4 regions of the Rhizobium sp. BR 362 genome follow, and region 1 is predicted to be linked to each of the others. Evidence: predicted binding sites of a transcription regulator. Region 1 holds the regulator's gene; each other region holds the start of a gene.

Evidence for each region. Region 1 encodes PhoB, which activates phosphate uptake and scavenging genes when phosphate is short. Its sites were predicted from a motif close to TGTCATNNANCTGTCAT; they were not measured.
Region 2: QDY28_RS19330 (esterase-like activity of phytase family protein) is a predicted target of PhoB. The motif match lies at 2,338-2,354, and genes of this name have one in related genera.
Region 3: QDY28_RS23695 (toxic anion resistance protein) is a predicted target of PhoB. The motif match lies at 1,764-1,780, and genes of this name have one in related genera.
Region 4: phnC (phosphonate ABC transporter ATP-binding protein) is a predicted target of PhoB. The motif match lies at 1,649-1,665, and genes of this name have one in related genera.

The regions. Positions count from the first base shown of each region.
Region 1 covers NZ_JARWGH010000004.1:405,859-409,740, forward strand. Annotated here, with positions in the region: gene pstA (phosphate ABC transporter permease PstA) at 1-426, shown strand, start outside; gene pstB (phosphate ABC transporter ATP-binding protein PstB) at 441-1,256, shown strand; gene phoU (phosphate signaling complex protein PhoU) at 1,308-2,021, shown strand; gene phoB (phosphate regulon transcriptional regulator PhoB) at 2,054-2,737, shown strand; gene QDY28_RS08590 (GcrA family cell cycle regulator) at 2,821-3,345, opposite strand; gene QDY28_RS08595 (aspartate aminotransferase family protein) at 3,770-3,882, shown strand, end outside.
Region 2 covers NZ_JARWGH010000016.1:39,445-43,326, forward strand. Annotated here, with positions in the region: gene recG (ATP-dependent DNA helicase RecG) at 1-636, shown strand, start outside; gene QDY28_RS19330 (esterase-like activity of phytase family protein) at 679-2,175, opposite strand; gene QDY28_RS19335 (DUF502 domain-containing protein) at 2,508-3,212, opposite strand; gene glmS (glutamine--fructose-6-phosphate transaminase (isomerizing)) at 3,391-3,882, opposite strand, start outside.
Region 3 covers NZ_JARWGH010000027.1:18,494-22,375, reverse strand. Annotated here, with positions in the region: gene QDY28_RS23710 (glycerophosphodiester phosphodiesterase) at 1-205, opposite strand, end outside; gene QDY28_RS23705 (RidA family protein) at 205-672, opposite strand; gene QDY28_RS23700 (cell envelope integrity EipB family protein) at 905-1,729, shown strand; gene QDY28_RS23695 (toxic anion resistance protein) at 1,949-3,028, shown strand; gene QDY28_RS23690 (substrate-binding domain-containing protein) at 3,025-3,882, shown strand, end outside.
Region 4 covers NZ_JARWGH010000004.1:9,189-13,070, reverse strand. Annotated here, with positions in the region: gene phnK (phosphonate C-P lyase system protein PhnK) at 1-205, shown strand, start outside; gene phnL (phosphonate C-P lyase system protein PhnL) at 210-917, shown strand; gene QDY28_RS06555 (DapH/DapD/GlmU-related protein) at 914-1,531, shown strand; gene phnC (phosphonate ABC transporter ATP-binding protein) at 1,804-2,658, shown strand; gene phnD (phosphonate ABC transporter substrate-binding protein) at 2,751-3,656, shown strand; gene phnE (phosphonate ABC transporter, permease protein PhnE) at 3,723-3,882, shown strand, end outside.

The sequences.
Region 1 (3,882 bases):
GTGCTGAGCCTGATGACGCTACCGATGATCATCATCGCCACCCGCTCGGCATTGCGCGCCGTGCCGCCGTCGATCCGCAGCGCCGCCCTTGGCCTTGGTGCCTCGCGCATGCAGGTGGTGTTCCACCATGTCCTGCCGCTCGCCATGCCCGGCATTCTGACGGGGACGATCCTCGGCCTGGCGCATGCGCTGGGCGAGACCGCGCCGTTGCTTTTGATCGGCATGGTCGCCTTTGTCGCCAACTATCCGGCGGGGCCGCTCGATCCTTCCACGGCCCTGCCGGTGCAGATCTACATGTGGGCGAGCGAAGCCGAGCGTGCCTTTGTCGAAAGAACCTCCGGGGCCATTATCGTCCTGCTCTTCTTCCTTGTTGCGATGAACATCGGAGCCATCCTGCTGCGCCGTCGCTTTGAGCGGCGTTGGTGACAGGAGACGATGGAATGAACATGATGACGGAAGCCGCGAGCGAAAAAGCACTGGCCAAGAAGATGATGACGATCCCCTACAAGATGATCGGCCAGGCCGTGTCGGTCCACTACGGCGACAAGCGCGCGCTGTTCGACGTGGATCTGAACATTCGCGCCAATACCGTCACCGCGCTGATCGGCCCCTCCGGCTGCGGCAAGTCCACCTTCCTGCGTTGCCTCAACCGCATGAACGACACGATCGACACCTGCCGCGTCACCGGCAAGATCATGCTCGACGATCAGGATGTCTATGACAACGCCATCGATGTCGTCGAGCTGCGCGCCCGCGTCGGCATGGTGTTCCAGAAGCCCAATCCGTTTCCGAAGTCGATATACGAGAATGTCGCCTATGGCCCGCGTATCCACGGGCTGCATCGGTCCAAGGCCGATCTCGACCATATCGTCGAAACCAGCCTGCAGAAGGCCGGGCTCTGGGGCGAGGTGAAGGATCGGCTTTTCGAGGCCGGCACCAGCCTTTCCGGCGGCCAGCAGCAACGCCTCTGCATCGCCCGCGCCGTCGCCGTCAGTCCGGAGGTCATTCTCATGGACGAGCCGTGCTCGGCGCTCGATCCGATCGCCACCGCCAAAGTCGAGGAACTCATTCATGAGCTGCGGGAAAATTTCACGATCGTCATCGTGACGCATTCCATGCAGCAAGCAGCCCGCGTTTCGCAGCGCACCGCAATGTTTCATCTCGGTCATCTGGTCGAGGAGAACGATACCGATAAGATGTTCACCAATCCCGATGATTTCCGCACGCAGGATTACATCATGGGCCGTTTTGGCTGATGATGCTCCCCGCGCGGCTTTCTTCACATCATTCACCTTGAGGATAGAAAAATGGTCTCTACACACATTCTCTCTGCATATGACGAAGACCTGAAATTCCTGACGCGCCGCATTTCCGAAATGGGCGGCCTGGCAGAGCAGATGGTCAGCGACAGCGTTCGCGCGCTGGTCAACGGCGATGCCGCCCTGGCGCAGAAGGTCATTTCCGACGACGTCATTCTCGACCATGCAGAACGCGAAGTCGGCGACAAGGCGATCGTCACCATCGCTCGCCGCCAGCCGATGGCTGCCGACCTTCGTGAAATCATGGGCTCCATCCGCATTGCCTCCGATCTGGAGCGCGTCGGCGATCTCGGCAAGAACACCGCAAAGCGCGTCATCGCCGTGCAGGGCACCGGCGTTCCGCGTCGTCTCGCCCGCGGCATCGAACATCTCTCCGAACTGGCCCTCGTTCAGCTCAAGGAAGTGCTCGACGTCTACACGACCCGTTCGCCTGACAAGGCCGTGTCGATCCGTGAGCGCGACGAGGAAATCGATGCCATGTACACCTCGCTCTTCCGCGAAATGCTGACTTACATGATGGAAGATCCGCGCAACATCACCACCTGCACGCATCTTCTCTTCTGCGCCAAGAACATCGAGCGCATCGGCGATCATGCCACCAACATTGCCGAGACGATCTATTACATGGCGACCGGCGCCCAGCCGGAAGGCGAGCGTCCGAAGGACGATACCGCCAACACCGTGGGTGCGGTGACGGAATAAAGTAGACCCCAAGAGAAGGAGACCAGAGGCGCATGGTTCCGAGAGTAGCTGTTGTAGAAGACGAGGAAGCGCTAAGCGTTCTGCTGCGCTATAATCTCGAGGCGGAAGGCTTCGAGGTCGACACCATCCTGAGAGGCGACGAAGCCGAGCTGCGCCTCCAGGAGCGCATCCCCGATCTTCTGATCCTCGATTGGATGCTCCCTGGCGTGTCCGGCATCGAGCTCTGCCGCCGGCTGCGTATGCGGCCGGAGACGGAGCGCCTGCCGATCATCATGCTGACGGCCCGCGGTGAAGAGAGCGAGCGGGTGCGCGGCCTTTCCACCGGCGCAGACGACTATGTGGTCAAGCCGTTTTCGACGCCGGAGCTGATGGCCCGCGTCAAGGCGATGCTGCGCCGCGCCCGCCCCGAGGTTCTGTCGACGGTACTGCGCTGCGGCGATATCGAGCTGGACCGCGAGACCCATCGTGTCCACCGCAAGAGCCGCGAAGTGCGGTTGGGGCCGACGGAATTCCGGCTGCTGGAATTCCTGATGTCCTCGCCCGGCCGCGTCTTTTCGCGCTCCCAATTGCTCGACGGCGTATGGGGGCATGATATCTATGTCGACGAACGCACCGTCGACGTGCATGTCGGCCGCCTGCGCAAGGCGCTCAATTTCTCCAATATGCAGGATGTCATCCGTACCGTTCGCGGCGCGGGTTATTCCATGGAGGCCTGATCGGGGCAACTCGACCGGTCATCGGACAGGGCGGAAACAGAAAACGGGCCTTTCGGCCCGTTTTTCATGTGGTTAGCACTGGTTTAGTGCGCGGCCCGACGCCGGTCATGCACCGGCTGGTAGGCCAGCCGCTGATGATAGGTGCAGTAGGGCGAAGAGTCCGGGCTGTCATTGCCGCAGAAGTGAAAATCGTCCTTCAGCGGGTCGCCGACCGGCCACTTGCACGTGCGCTCTGTGAGCTCCGTCAGGCCGAGGCGGCGCGAGATCGGAACGACCACATTGGCAGCCGGACGGTATTCGATCTCGTGGACCGTATCGATCTCGACCTCTTCCTTGAGCATCGTCGCACCCTGCTGGCGGGTAACCGTGCGGGTTGCAACGCGCGAGGCGTAATTCGGCGCCCGCGGGGCCGAGGTATTGCGCTTCGGCGCTCGAGCTGCGGTTGCTGCGCCACCGGCTTTCGCTCGGCCCGGCAGGCTCAAGCGATGCACTTTGCCAATGACGGCATTACGGCTGACACCACCGAGCTGTGCCGCGATCTGGCTGGCGCTCAAACCTTCGGACCACAGCTTTTTCAGCTTCTCGACGCGTTCGTCTGTCCAATTCATGCCCTGTCTCCGCTGTCGCGTTTCTGATGGCAGAATCCCTCACCATTGCCTCGCATTGGGTCGAGGCGTGAAACGCTTAAAAATTGTGGTGACTAGTTCCGCCGCATGCAGTCTAGTAATTGGTTTTTAACCTAGTGTGAGGCTGACTCCGTGACAAGAGTCGCGGGAATCTTGAGGAATCGATTTCGAGGTTTTCCCCAACTTGCTATACGTGAGTGGCATTTATGCAATATAAGTTGTCGAAGACATGGCCTCTGCCAAGAGGCGCTCTGCCGCACCTGCTAAATCGCCAGTTTTGTTGACATCGCAGTGCAAAACATCAATAGTGCCCATGCCGCCGAGAGGCGGCATTTTTGATTTTCCAGGGCCCGTTTCACGCGAGGAAACGATTGGCCCTAAAGGTTGTGATCGAGGAGAATGCGCTATGGCTGAAACCGCGCCGCTTTATGACACCTACATGCGTGCTCCGCTGCGGTTCGAGCGAGGCGAGGGCGTGTGGCTGATCACGGAGACCGGCGAGCGCTATCTCGATTTCGC
Region 2 (3,882 bases), on a different contig from region 1:
CCGCTTGTGGAGGAAACCGAAGAATCCGATTTAATGTCGGTCGAGGAGCGGCACGCGAGCTTGACCAAGGCGCTGGGATCCGGGATCGGACTCATTCACGGCCGCATGAGCGGACCGGAGAAGGACGCCGTGATGATGGCCTTCAAGAACGGCGAGATCCGTCTGCTGGTCGCCACGACGGTGGTCGAGGTCGGCGTCGATGTGCCGGACGCGACGATCATGGTGATCGAGCATGCCGAGCGTTTCGGGCTCGCGCAGTTGCACCAGTTGCGTGGGCGCGTCGGGCGTGGCGACGAGGCGTCCACCTGCATCCTGCTCTATAAGGGCCCGTTGGGTGAAACCGGTCATGCGCGGCTTTCGATCATGCGCGACACAGAGGATGGTTTCCGCATTGCCGAGGAGGATCTGAAGCTGCGTGGCGAAGGCGAGTTGCTTGGCACGCGCCAGTCCGGAACGCCGGGCTTCCGCATCGCCAGCCTCGAAGCCCATGCCGATCTCCTGGAAATCGCCCGCAAGGATGCCGCCTACATCATCGAGCGTGATCCGGAGCTCACGGGTGAGCGTGGCATAGCGGTCCGCACCCTGCTCTATCTCTTCCGTCGCGACGAGGCGATCCGGTTCCTGAGAGCGGGATAGATGGATGGACGCGGCAATCGCGTCCATCCGAAGCAAAGGCCGTTACTTGGCCGAAAGACCGGGGATCGTAACCTGGAACACCTGGAACATGGTGTCGACATCGGCTCCGCCATCGCCCTTATAGGCCGCACCAACTTGGAAACCGTCCTGGGTCAGGAAGTCGTTGTCGTTGGCGACGAACAGGAAGTAATCGTCCGGCAGCTTCGGATCCATGACGCTCAGGAGCGACATGGCTTCCCACTTTTCGGAGAGATTGTTGCGGTCGTTCGGGGCGCCATTGTGGAGACCGAAGCGAGCGAGATCGGCATTGTCGTTGATGTCGATAAACTGGCTGACCGCAGCCGGCTTCACAGACGGATCGAGAACGCCCTTGGCGGCGACGGGCTTGTCGGCATCGAATGGGCTGCCGACAATATCGGTTGCGCCGGAGACATCGACAATGTCGATGCTGCGATAGAGCGACTTATCGCCCTTCACGCCGTAACCGTTGTTGCTGTCGCGGGCCAGCATGAGGAACGTCTGCGGCGAGAGGGCCACGATTTCGCTCTGAGCGGCGACCGCCGTCTTGCCCTTGGCGTCGGTGAAGACCGGCAGCGGGACGACATATTCGTGCACGAGCTTCAGATGCGCAGGATCGGCGGCATCGTAGACCAAAGCGCGGGTATTCTGGCGGGTCGAGCTGGAATCGCCACCATCCTGGCGGGTTGCGGACTGCAGCACGGCAATCAGGAACTTGCCGTCCGGCGTCAGGGACATGCCTTCCAAGCCCTGATTGTTCTGACGGCCGCTGGTCGGATCCTTCGGATCTGGAGCGGATTCGCCAGGACCTGGGTTGTTCGAAGCGAAGTTCACAGCGCCGTGACGCATCGGCAGCAATGCCGCCGGCGGCTGCGTCGCCGACATCATTTGGCCAGTCGCGGAGAAATGGTAGATATAGGGGCCATATTCGTCGCTGATGAACATCGTGCCATCAGGCAGTCGGGCGACGGCTTCGGTGTCGAGCGAGATCTTGCCATTCGGCGCCTCGGGCAGCAGCGGCATGCCGTCAGCCGGCTTGCGGCTGCCGTCAGCGGGGTCGAGACCACTGGTGTCGGCGCCCTTGTTGTCGGTCAGCAGCATTGTGTCGGCGAGCTTGGCATCAACCCCAGCCTGTTCCTTGCCGGCCGGCGGCGTTGCGCCCGGAGCAACCGGCGTCAACTGGACGTCTATGGTGTTGAGGCGCGGGCGATAGTCCGTCGTGCCGACCGCATTGTAACCGCGATCCGGCAGCAGCCACAGCGAACCCTTGTAGGAACCATCGGCATTACGCACCCAGCTCTTGGTGTCGATGGACATGCCCGAACCGGAGCCGAAGGTCTCCCCGAACTTGTCGCGCAGATTGGCTGGAATGCGGCCGACGGCGACGCGGCCCTTGTTGACCAATGTGACGCTGCCGACGGTAACGGAGTTATCGGCGAAGGCTGCGGCCGGCGCAGCGAAAACGAAAGTGGCGAGCGCTGCGGAAAGCAGCGGCAAAGTCATGGAACGCAAGTTTTTCACGGCAATATCCTCCTGATGAAAAAGCCCTTTTGCTGGAACGGCATTCACCTCCAGACCCGGCCGCAAAGCCGCGTCGACGATGCGTCCGGCTCTGTCGATCCCAGACCTTCGATAAGGAGATGCGCCCGATTGCCTTTCCGGCAGACGGTCTAAGACGGCAACATGATAAGGACATGACAACTCGCCCCAAACGCGTGGGCGACACAGGAAGAGATCAGGAAAAGGTGAGTTTGGAGCGATTCAGCTTTTCACGGAATCTTGGAACAGCTCTAGCCTATTGTTTTTCCGCAATTCCGGACGGAAACCGCTGCGCACCTTTCTCTGGAATTGCTCTAAGACAAGGTTTTTACCGGGATGGGAGCCGGCTGCGGCAGTTCCTTGCCGATCAGCTTTTCCCGATATTCCGGCGAGACCAAGCCGCCGGAAATCAGCAGCTTGGCGCCATCTTCCGGGCTCATGTCGAGGATCGTGATTTTTTCACGCGGAACGAACACCAGGAAGCCGGCCGTCGGTACCGGCGTCGGCGGCAGGAAAACGGCCACCATGTCTTGCCCCATGGCGTTGAACTTCGAGGCGATCTCACCTTTGGCGTCGGTGGAGATGAACACCATCGACCAGAGGCCCGGGCTCGGATATTCGATGAGGCCGACCTTCTTGAAGGACGTGCCCTGCTCCTTCAGCACGGTTTCGAAAATCTGCTTCACGCTCTTGTAGATGGTTCGCACCAGAGGCACGCGCTGCACGATCGATTCGCCGAAGCGGACGATGCTCTGACCAATGAGGTTTTTGGCGAGGAAACCCACGATCGTGATGAAGATCATCGCGATCACAAGGCCAGTGCCGGGCACGGCGAAATTCAGATAGCTCTCGGGATCGTAGCGCGCCGGAATATAGGGCCTGACCCAGCTATCGGCCCAGTGGACCACGGACCAAGTGAGCCAGAGCGTAATGGCGATCGGCGCGCAGATAATCAGGCCCGCCAGGAAATTATTTCTGATCCGCGTTGCCACAGACATTTTGATGGGTTTTTCAGACATTCGCCGTTCGAAAACTCCGTTCCGTCGCCACCGCTAACCGGCAAATTCCCCCACCATCTCCGATGTGAAACGTGCCAGAAATCGGCGCGTCGCACAACCCGCCAATCACGCCGTCGGTCCGGATCCGAGCCCGGTTCACGACGACGTTATTTTAAGAAAAAAGAGTGGGGAATGCAGTCTATTCGACGGTCACCGACTTGGCGAGGTTGCGTGGCTGATCGACATCCGTGCCCATGAAGACAGCGGTGTGATAAGCGAGCAGTTGGATCGGCAGCGAGAAGATCATCGGCGCGATGATTTCATCGACGACAGGCAGGGTAATCGTCGCCATGGTCGGTAAGGTGGAAGCCGCAGCTCCCGCCTCGTCGGTGATGAAGATGATGCGGCCGCCACGTGCCGCCACCTCCTGCATGTTGGAGACGGTCTTGTCGAAGAAGCGATCATAAGGCGCAATCACGATCACAGGCATGTTCTCGTCGATCAGCGCGATCGGACCATGCTTCAGCTCGCCAGCAGCATAGCCTTCGGCATGGATGTAGGAGATTTCCTTGAGCTTCAGCGCGCCTTCCATGGCGAGCGGGAAGCTGGTGCCGCGGCCGAGATAAAGCACGTCGTTGAACTTCGATATTTCACGGGCAAGGCTTTCCATCTGCGGCTGGATGATGTTCAG
Region 3 (3,882 bases), on a different contig from region 1:
GAAGATTGCAGACGCGCTGCAGGTCGTCGTCATGAAAGACGACCGGAACGCCGTCGGCGGCATAATGCAGATCGCATTCGATGGAAAAACCCGCCTCGATCGCCCGCGCAAAAGCCGATAGCGTGTTTTCCCAAACCTGCTTGTTCATGTCGTGATAGCCGCGATGGGCGACAGGACGTTCGGTAAGCCAGGCAATCTTGCACATTATGCGATTTCCATGATGGCATCGATCTCGACAGCGGCATTGAGCGGCAGCGCCGCCATGCCGACTGCGGCGCGCGCATGCTTGCCAGCGTCGCCAAGTACATTTGCCAGAAGATTGGAGGCGCCGTTGATCACAAGATGTTGTTCGACGAATTCGGGTGCCGAGGCGACGAAGCCGTTCAGCTTGATGATGCGCTTAATGCGGCCGAGATCGCCGTTCAAGGCCGCCTTCGCTTGGGCCAGGATATTGATGGCGCAAAGCTCGGCTGCGCGTTGGCCGCCGGCAACGTCGACATCCCTGCCGAGGAGGCCGGTGACGCCGAGCTTGCCGTTTTCCATCGGCAACTGCCCGGACAGATAAAGAAGATTGTCGCTGATGACATAGGGCACATAGTTGGCGGCCGGCGCAGCGGCCTGCGGCAGGACGAAGCCAAGCTCCTTCAGACGGCTCTCGATAGCGTCGGACATTTTCATCTCCCGTTTTGTTGTAAAATCTTCAAAAATCCGGCATCAAGCTTAAATTCCCTTTGCCGGGAAAGGCAGCCTCGATTTAAGCGCGATTCCGAAATACGCGAAGCGATCTTGGACGAGATCACGCCAAATCAAAAGGCAGAGCGAGATGACGAATTGATGACGGCCCGCCTCACTCTAGCCGAAGCGTTCTTATAGCATCGCGTGCGAGTCCAACAGGAGATAATGAATGTTCCGCTCGAGTCTTGCCGCCGTTGTTATTTCGAGTTTGGGCGTCGCGTCTCTGGCCGCACCCGCCGCCGCTGCGGGTCCGAGCGGGTTGATCGCGCATCGCGCCGTCTACGATCTCGAACTGAAGGATGCCTCCGACCGGTCGGGCATAGCCGGCATGTTCGGCCGAATGGTCTATGAATTCGACGGTTCCGATTGCACCGGTTTCACCACCAATTTCCGCTTTGTCACGCAGATCGACACGGGTGACTCGACGCGCGTCAGCGACCAGCAGACGACCACATTCGAGGATCTCACCAAGCGCACGTTCCGCTTCGAGACCAAGTCCTACACGGACGATCAGCTCGACAAGGATGTGCGCGGTGCGGCGGCCGACGATCAGCAGGGCATCAAGGTCGATCTGACCCAGCCGCAGGCCAGGCAGGTGCAGCTCATCCAGAGCCGCTTTCCGACGGAACATATGCTCGACATCATCCACAATGCCAAGCTCGGTAAGAATTTCTTCGAGGCCGAGGTTTTTGACGGCTCCGACGATGGCGACAAGTCGTTGATCGCGACAACCGTCGTCGGCAAGCAGTCGACGCCCGCCACGGACGATCCCGATGCCGACAAGGCAGGCATGTTCGCCAAGACGCCGTTCTGGCCGGTGACCGTCGCCTATTTCAACGACAAGTCCAAGGGCGACGCCATTCCGGTCTACCGCATGTCATTCAAGCTCTACGAAAACGGCATCACGCGCGACCTCACCATGGACTATGGTGATTTCGTGCTCACCGGCAAGCTCTCTAAGCTTGAAGTGCTCGACACCAAGGCCTGCCAATAGGCTTTGTCAGGGCGCGCGCCACAAGGCAAATCTTCGTCATAAAACTGTATTCGAAGCTTCACTATTCTGTGAGCCGCTCGGCACGCCGTGATTAGTCTCATGTCCTGCTGTGCCGATCTGGAATTGTAGCGGGCCATGCGGGCCGCGTCGCTTATTGAGAGAACAATCGGCAGGCGCTCCGCAGACGGTCCCGTGTTGATAGACGAGAAAGCACGACCTATGGCCAATACTGATCTCGCCACCGCCTCCAACGCCGCTTTGCCGGTTGTCGCCGCCGATCCGGCGGAAATTGCCCGCATCGGCGACACCATCGATCTGAACGACCGCGCCGGCATTTCGGTCTATGGAGACCGCGCTCAGCAGTCCGTCTCCGACTATTCCGACAGGATTTTGCGCGAGGTCCGCAATAGGGATCTTGGCGAAGTCGGCAAGCTGCTGACCGATATCATCATCAAGTCGAAGAAGCTCGACCCGGCATCGCTGAAGGATGAGGGTTTTCTTTCCAAGATATTCTCGTCGTTCAGGGCGAGGCTGGAGCGCTTCAAGGAAGAGTTCGAGGATGTGGCCGGTCAGATCGACCGCATCGGCCTCGAGCTCGACCGGCACAAGGATACGCTGCGCCGCGACATCGCACTTCTCGACGATCTCCACGAGGAGACGAAGCAGTCGATCCTGCAGCTCGACGCCTACGTCCAGGCCGGCAAGACCTTCGCAGAGCATTTTCGCAGTGTCGAACTGCCGAAGCTGAAAAGTGCCGCCGATGCAGCGGCGGCCAATCCCGGCGGCGGCATGCTGGAGGCACAGACCTATCAGGACAGCCTGCAGGCGCTCGACCGGCTGGAGAAGCGGGCATTCTACCTGCAGCAGGCACGCCAGCTCGGCATTCAGCAGTTGCCGCAGATCCGCATCGTGCAGGCTGGCGACGAGACGCTGATCGAGAACCTGCAGGCGACCTCGGCGCTGACGGTGCCCGCCTGGAAGCAGAAGATGGTGATCCTGCTCGGGCTGTCGCGCCAAAAAACGGCACTCGAATTGCAGAAGACCGTGACCGACGCCACCAACGACATGATCCGCCAGGCATCCGAGATGATGAAGGACCAGGCGATTGCCATCGAACAGCAGTCGCAGCGCGGCATCGTCGATATCGATACGCTCGCCGCCGCCAACCGCGACCTGATCGATACGATCAACGGCGTCCTCAAGGTGCAGGAGGAGGGCCGCAGGAAGCGGGCCGAGGCCGAGCAGCAAATGGAGAAAATGACCGTCGAACTCAAGAAGGCGATGATCGAGGCGCGATGAGCGGCATGATGATCCGCACATTTCTCATCGGCCTGGCGCTGACGGCTGTCCTTGGCCTGACGGGCTGCAATTCCGGCGCGGGACCGAAGTTCTCGATCATCTCCGGCTCGGAAAACACCGTTATCCAGCCGATCGTCGAAGAGTTCTGCAAACAGAAGAGCGCGACCTGTAGCTTCACCTACGAGGGCACGCTCGATATCGGGCTGGCGCTGCAGAGCGACAAAGGCGTCGAACAGGACGCCGTCTGGCCGGCGTCAAGCGTCTGGGTCGATATGTTCGACACCAAACGCCGCGTGAAGACCCTGACCTCGGTGGCGCAGACGCCTGTTATTCTCGGCGTGCGCAAATCCAAGGCGCAGGCACTCGGCTGGATCGGCAAGCCGGTCTTCATGAAGGACATATTGGCGGCCGTGAAGAATGGATCGGTGAAGTTTCTCATGACTTCGGCAACGCAGTCCAATTCGGGCGCCAGCGCCTATCTCGCCATGCTCTCCAGCGCACTCGGCAACAAGCCCGTCATCGAGCCTGGCGATCTCGACAAGGCGGACGTCCAGGGCACCGTCAGGGCATTGCTTGCCGGGGTCGAGCGCTCGTCAGGTTCCTCCGGCTGGCTCGCAGACCTCTACACGGAGTCCGCCAGCAAGGGCACGCTCTATGACGCCATGTGGAATTATGAGGCGGTGCTGAAGGAGGCCAATGACAAGCTCATCGGCATGGGCAAGGAGCCGCTTTACGCTATCTATCCGGCCGACGGCGTTGCGATCGCCGACTCCCCGATCGGCTTTATCGACCACGGACGAGGGCCGGAGGTCGAGACTTTCTTCAACGAGCTTGTCGCCTATCTGCGTTCCGCA
Region 4 (3,882 bases), 400 kb from region 1:
CGATCTCGTGCGCGGCCTCGTCAACGATCTCGGCCTATCGGCCATCATCGTCACGCACGATCTTGCCGTCGCCCGCCTGCTCTCGCACCGCATGATGGTCATGAAGGACGGCGGAGTGATCGAGCATGGTCTCACCGACCGCGTGCTCGACGATCCGCGCGAGCCCTATACGCAACTGCTCGTCTCCTCGATCCTGCAGGTTTAAAGCCATGGCAACTCCCCTCGTCGTTTCCGAAGTCTTCAAGAGCTTCACCATGCACCTGCGCGACGGCATTCGCCTGCCGGTCGTCGCCGATGTCTCCTTCTCGGTCGCATCGGGCGAATGCGTGGTGCTCGGCGGCCCTTCCGGTATCGGCAAGAGCTCGCTCCTGAAGATGATCTACGGCAACTACGCCGTCGATAGCGGGCAGATCCTGGTGACGCATCGGGAAAGAATCGTCGACCTCGCGGCCGCCGATCCGCGCACCGTGCTGGAAGTTCGCCGCCATACCATGGGCTATGTCAGCCAGTTCCTGCGCACCGTGCCGCGCGTTGCCGCCATCGACGTCGTTGCCGAGCCGCTGCTGGCGCGTGGCGCAAGTGCCGAGATCGCCCGCGAACGGGCGGGCGCCCTGCTTGCGCAACTCAACCTGCCGGAAGAGCTTTGGCAATTGCCGCCCGCCACCTTCTCCGGCGGCGAACAGCAGCGCGTCAATATCGCCCGCGGCTTCATCACCGATCACGCCATTCTGCTGCTCGACGAGCCGACCGCCTCTCTCGACGCCAGGAATCGTGCCGTCGTTGTCGACATGATCGAAAAGAAAAAAAAGGCGGGCGTCGCCCTGCTCGGCATCTTCCATGACGAGGAGGTGCGCGAAGCCGTCGGCAGCCGCATTCTCGATGTGTCGCAATTTTCACCCAGGAAGTCCGCCGCATGAGCCGCAAATTGGGCGAAACGCCCTTCATCAGCCCCTCGGCCAGCGTCAGCAACTCGACGCTCGGCCGTTATACCGAAGTCTCCGACCGCTGCCGGATCGATGAAACCGAGATCGGCGACTATTCCTACATCATGCAGGATGGCGCAGTCTGGTGCGCGACGATCGGCAAGTTCGTCAACATCGCTGCCGCGGTGCGCATCAACGCCACGAACCATCCGACCTGGCGGGCGACGCTGCATCATTTCACCTATCGCGCTGCCGACTATTGGCCCGATGCCGATATGGAGACGGATTTCTTCACCTGGCGGCGCGATCATCGCGTGACCATCGGCCATGACGTCTGGATCGGCCATGGCGCCACCATTCTGCCGGGTGTCTCCGTCGGCAACGGCGCGGTCATCGGCGCCGGCGCGGTCGTCTCCAAGGATGTCGCCCCCTATACGATCGTCGGCGGCGTGCCGGCCAAGCTCATCCGCCAGCGCTTCACCGAAGCCGTCGGCGAGCGCATGGACAAGCTGGCCTGGTGGGATTGGGATCACGCCACCTTGCGCACCGCGCTCGACGACTTTCGCGCCCTTTCGGCCGAGGAGTTCCTCATCCGCTACGGCGCATGACACAATCCTGACTAGAATTCATTCCGAAGCCCGGAAACCCCTCGGTTTTCGGGCTTTTGCATGTCGTAACGCAAGGCAGCAAAACGGCGGGGAATTGTAACAGCAGTTACACAAATCTGACATTGGAGCTTCATGAACCGGGAATAATGCGTTGCTCATGCTCAGCGCGTGGCGACCTCGAAACGCAAGGTCATGCGCTCGTCCAACAGGTTTCCGCGGCACCAACGTCAACGTTTGTTGCGGAGCCGGGCAGCCGCGAAAGGGAAAGCCTCATGTTCGAGCTGAAGAATGTCTCGCGCCGGTTCGGAAACAAGCTCGCTGTCGATTCCGTAACGCTGGACATTCCGCAGGGACAGATGGTCGGCGTCATCGGCCGCTCGGGCGCGGGCAAGTCCACGCTGCTGCGCATGATCAACCGTCTCGCCGATCCAAGCTCCGGCTCCATCCATTTCGCCGGTATCGAAGTCTCCAAGCTGCGCGGTCGCGCATTGCGCAACTGGCAGCGCGATTGCGCCATGATCTTTCAGCAGTTCAACCTGGTTCCCCGCCTCGACGTGCTGACCAACGTCATGCTCGGCCGCCTGAACCAGCGTTCGACGGCGCTCAGCCTGCTCTCCATCTTCAGCCGCGAAGAGCGCATCGAGGCGATCGCCGCGCTTGAGCGCCTCGGTATCGAGCAGACGGCATTACAGATGGCCGGCACGCTGTCCGGCGGTCAGCAGCAGCGTGTCGCCATTGCCCGCGCCCTGATGCAGCAGCCGAAGATGATGCTCGCCGACGAGCCGATTGCCTCGCTCGATCCGCTGAACGCCAAGATCGTCATGGACGCGCTGCGCGACATCAACGAGCGCGAGGGCATCACGGTCATCACCAACCTGCACACGCTGGATACGGCGCGCAACTATTGCGAACGCATCGTCGGCATGGCCGCAGGCCGCGTCGTCTTCGACGGCAAGCCGGCGGAACTGACGGCTGCGGCCGTCAAGGAAATCTACGGCACCGACAAGGATGGCGCCGGTGTCGACGAGACGATGACGTCGACCGCCATCAATCTTTCCGATCAGCCCGCGCAAGCCGCGGCAAACGAATCTGCCGGCCCACAACCGCTGGCACTGGCCGGTCTCTGAGGGAGCCGGCCGCGATCGAAGGCCCACGTCAAGGGCGCATTTCTTCCAGACCGAAGGCATCCGGGGACACCGGTTAATCAGGAGACGAACCCATGTTGAAGAAGACCCTTCTCGCAGCCACGGCGCTTCTCGCGCTCGCTGGCGGCGCTGCCGCTCAGGACATCAAGGAATTCCGCGTCGGTATTCTCGGCGGCGAAAACGAAGCCGACCGCCTGCGCAACTATTCTTGCCTTGCCGACCACCTGAAGAAGGAGTTCGGTTTCGAAAAGGTATCGCTGTTCCCGGCTGCCGACTATGACGGCGTTATCCAGGGCCTGCTCGGCGGCACGCTTGACTTCGCCGAACTCGGCGCTTCCGGCTATGCGGCCACCTACATCAAGGACCCGAACGCCGTTACCCCGATCCTGACCACGCAGCAGACGGACGGTTCGACCGGCTACTATTCGATCGGTCTTGCTCTGAAGTCCTCCGGCATCAAGACGATCGCTGACGCCAAGGGCAAGAAGCTCGGCTACGCCGATCCGGACTCCACCTCCGGCTACCTCGTTCCGCTGACGCAGATTCCGAAGACCACCGGCATGCCGAACGACAAGTTCTTCGCTTCGACCCAGTTCAACGGCGGTCACGAGAACAACCTGCTCGCCGCCTATGACGGCAAGGTCGACGTTGCCGTTGACGACTCTTCGGGCCTCGGCGATTTCAAAGACGGCTACACCTCCGGCACCTTCCGCAAGGAAGTCGACAAGGGCGCTGTCGACCCGAACAAGCTTGTCGAAGTCTGGCGTTCGCCGCTGATCCCGAACGGCCCGCTCGTCGTTCGCAACGCTCTCGGCACCGAATGGCAGGCCAAGCTGACCGACTTCTTCATGAAGCTCCCGACCACCGACGCCAAGTGCTTCTCGGCGATCGAAGGCGGCGACTTCAAGGGCTATGTCAAGGTGAACCCGGACTTCTACAAGGCCGTTGTTGAAGTTCGTAAGGCTGCCATCGGCGGCTGATCCCTATCCCGACTGCAGGGCGGCCGGCGACGGCCGCCCTTTTCCTATCGAGAGGGCAGGACATTCATGACGATTGCCGATACTCAGCTACAGACGCAAGGCACTCCTCAGAGCGCCAAGGATATCGGCGACGCCTGGATCAGGATGGTGGCGCGCCGCCGCCTCTATACCGGCATGGGCCTGCTGATCCTGATCATCGCTTTCGTCAGTTCCGTTCGCTTTGCCG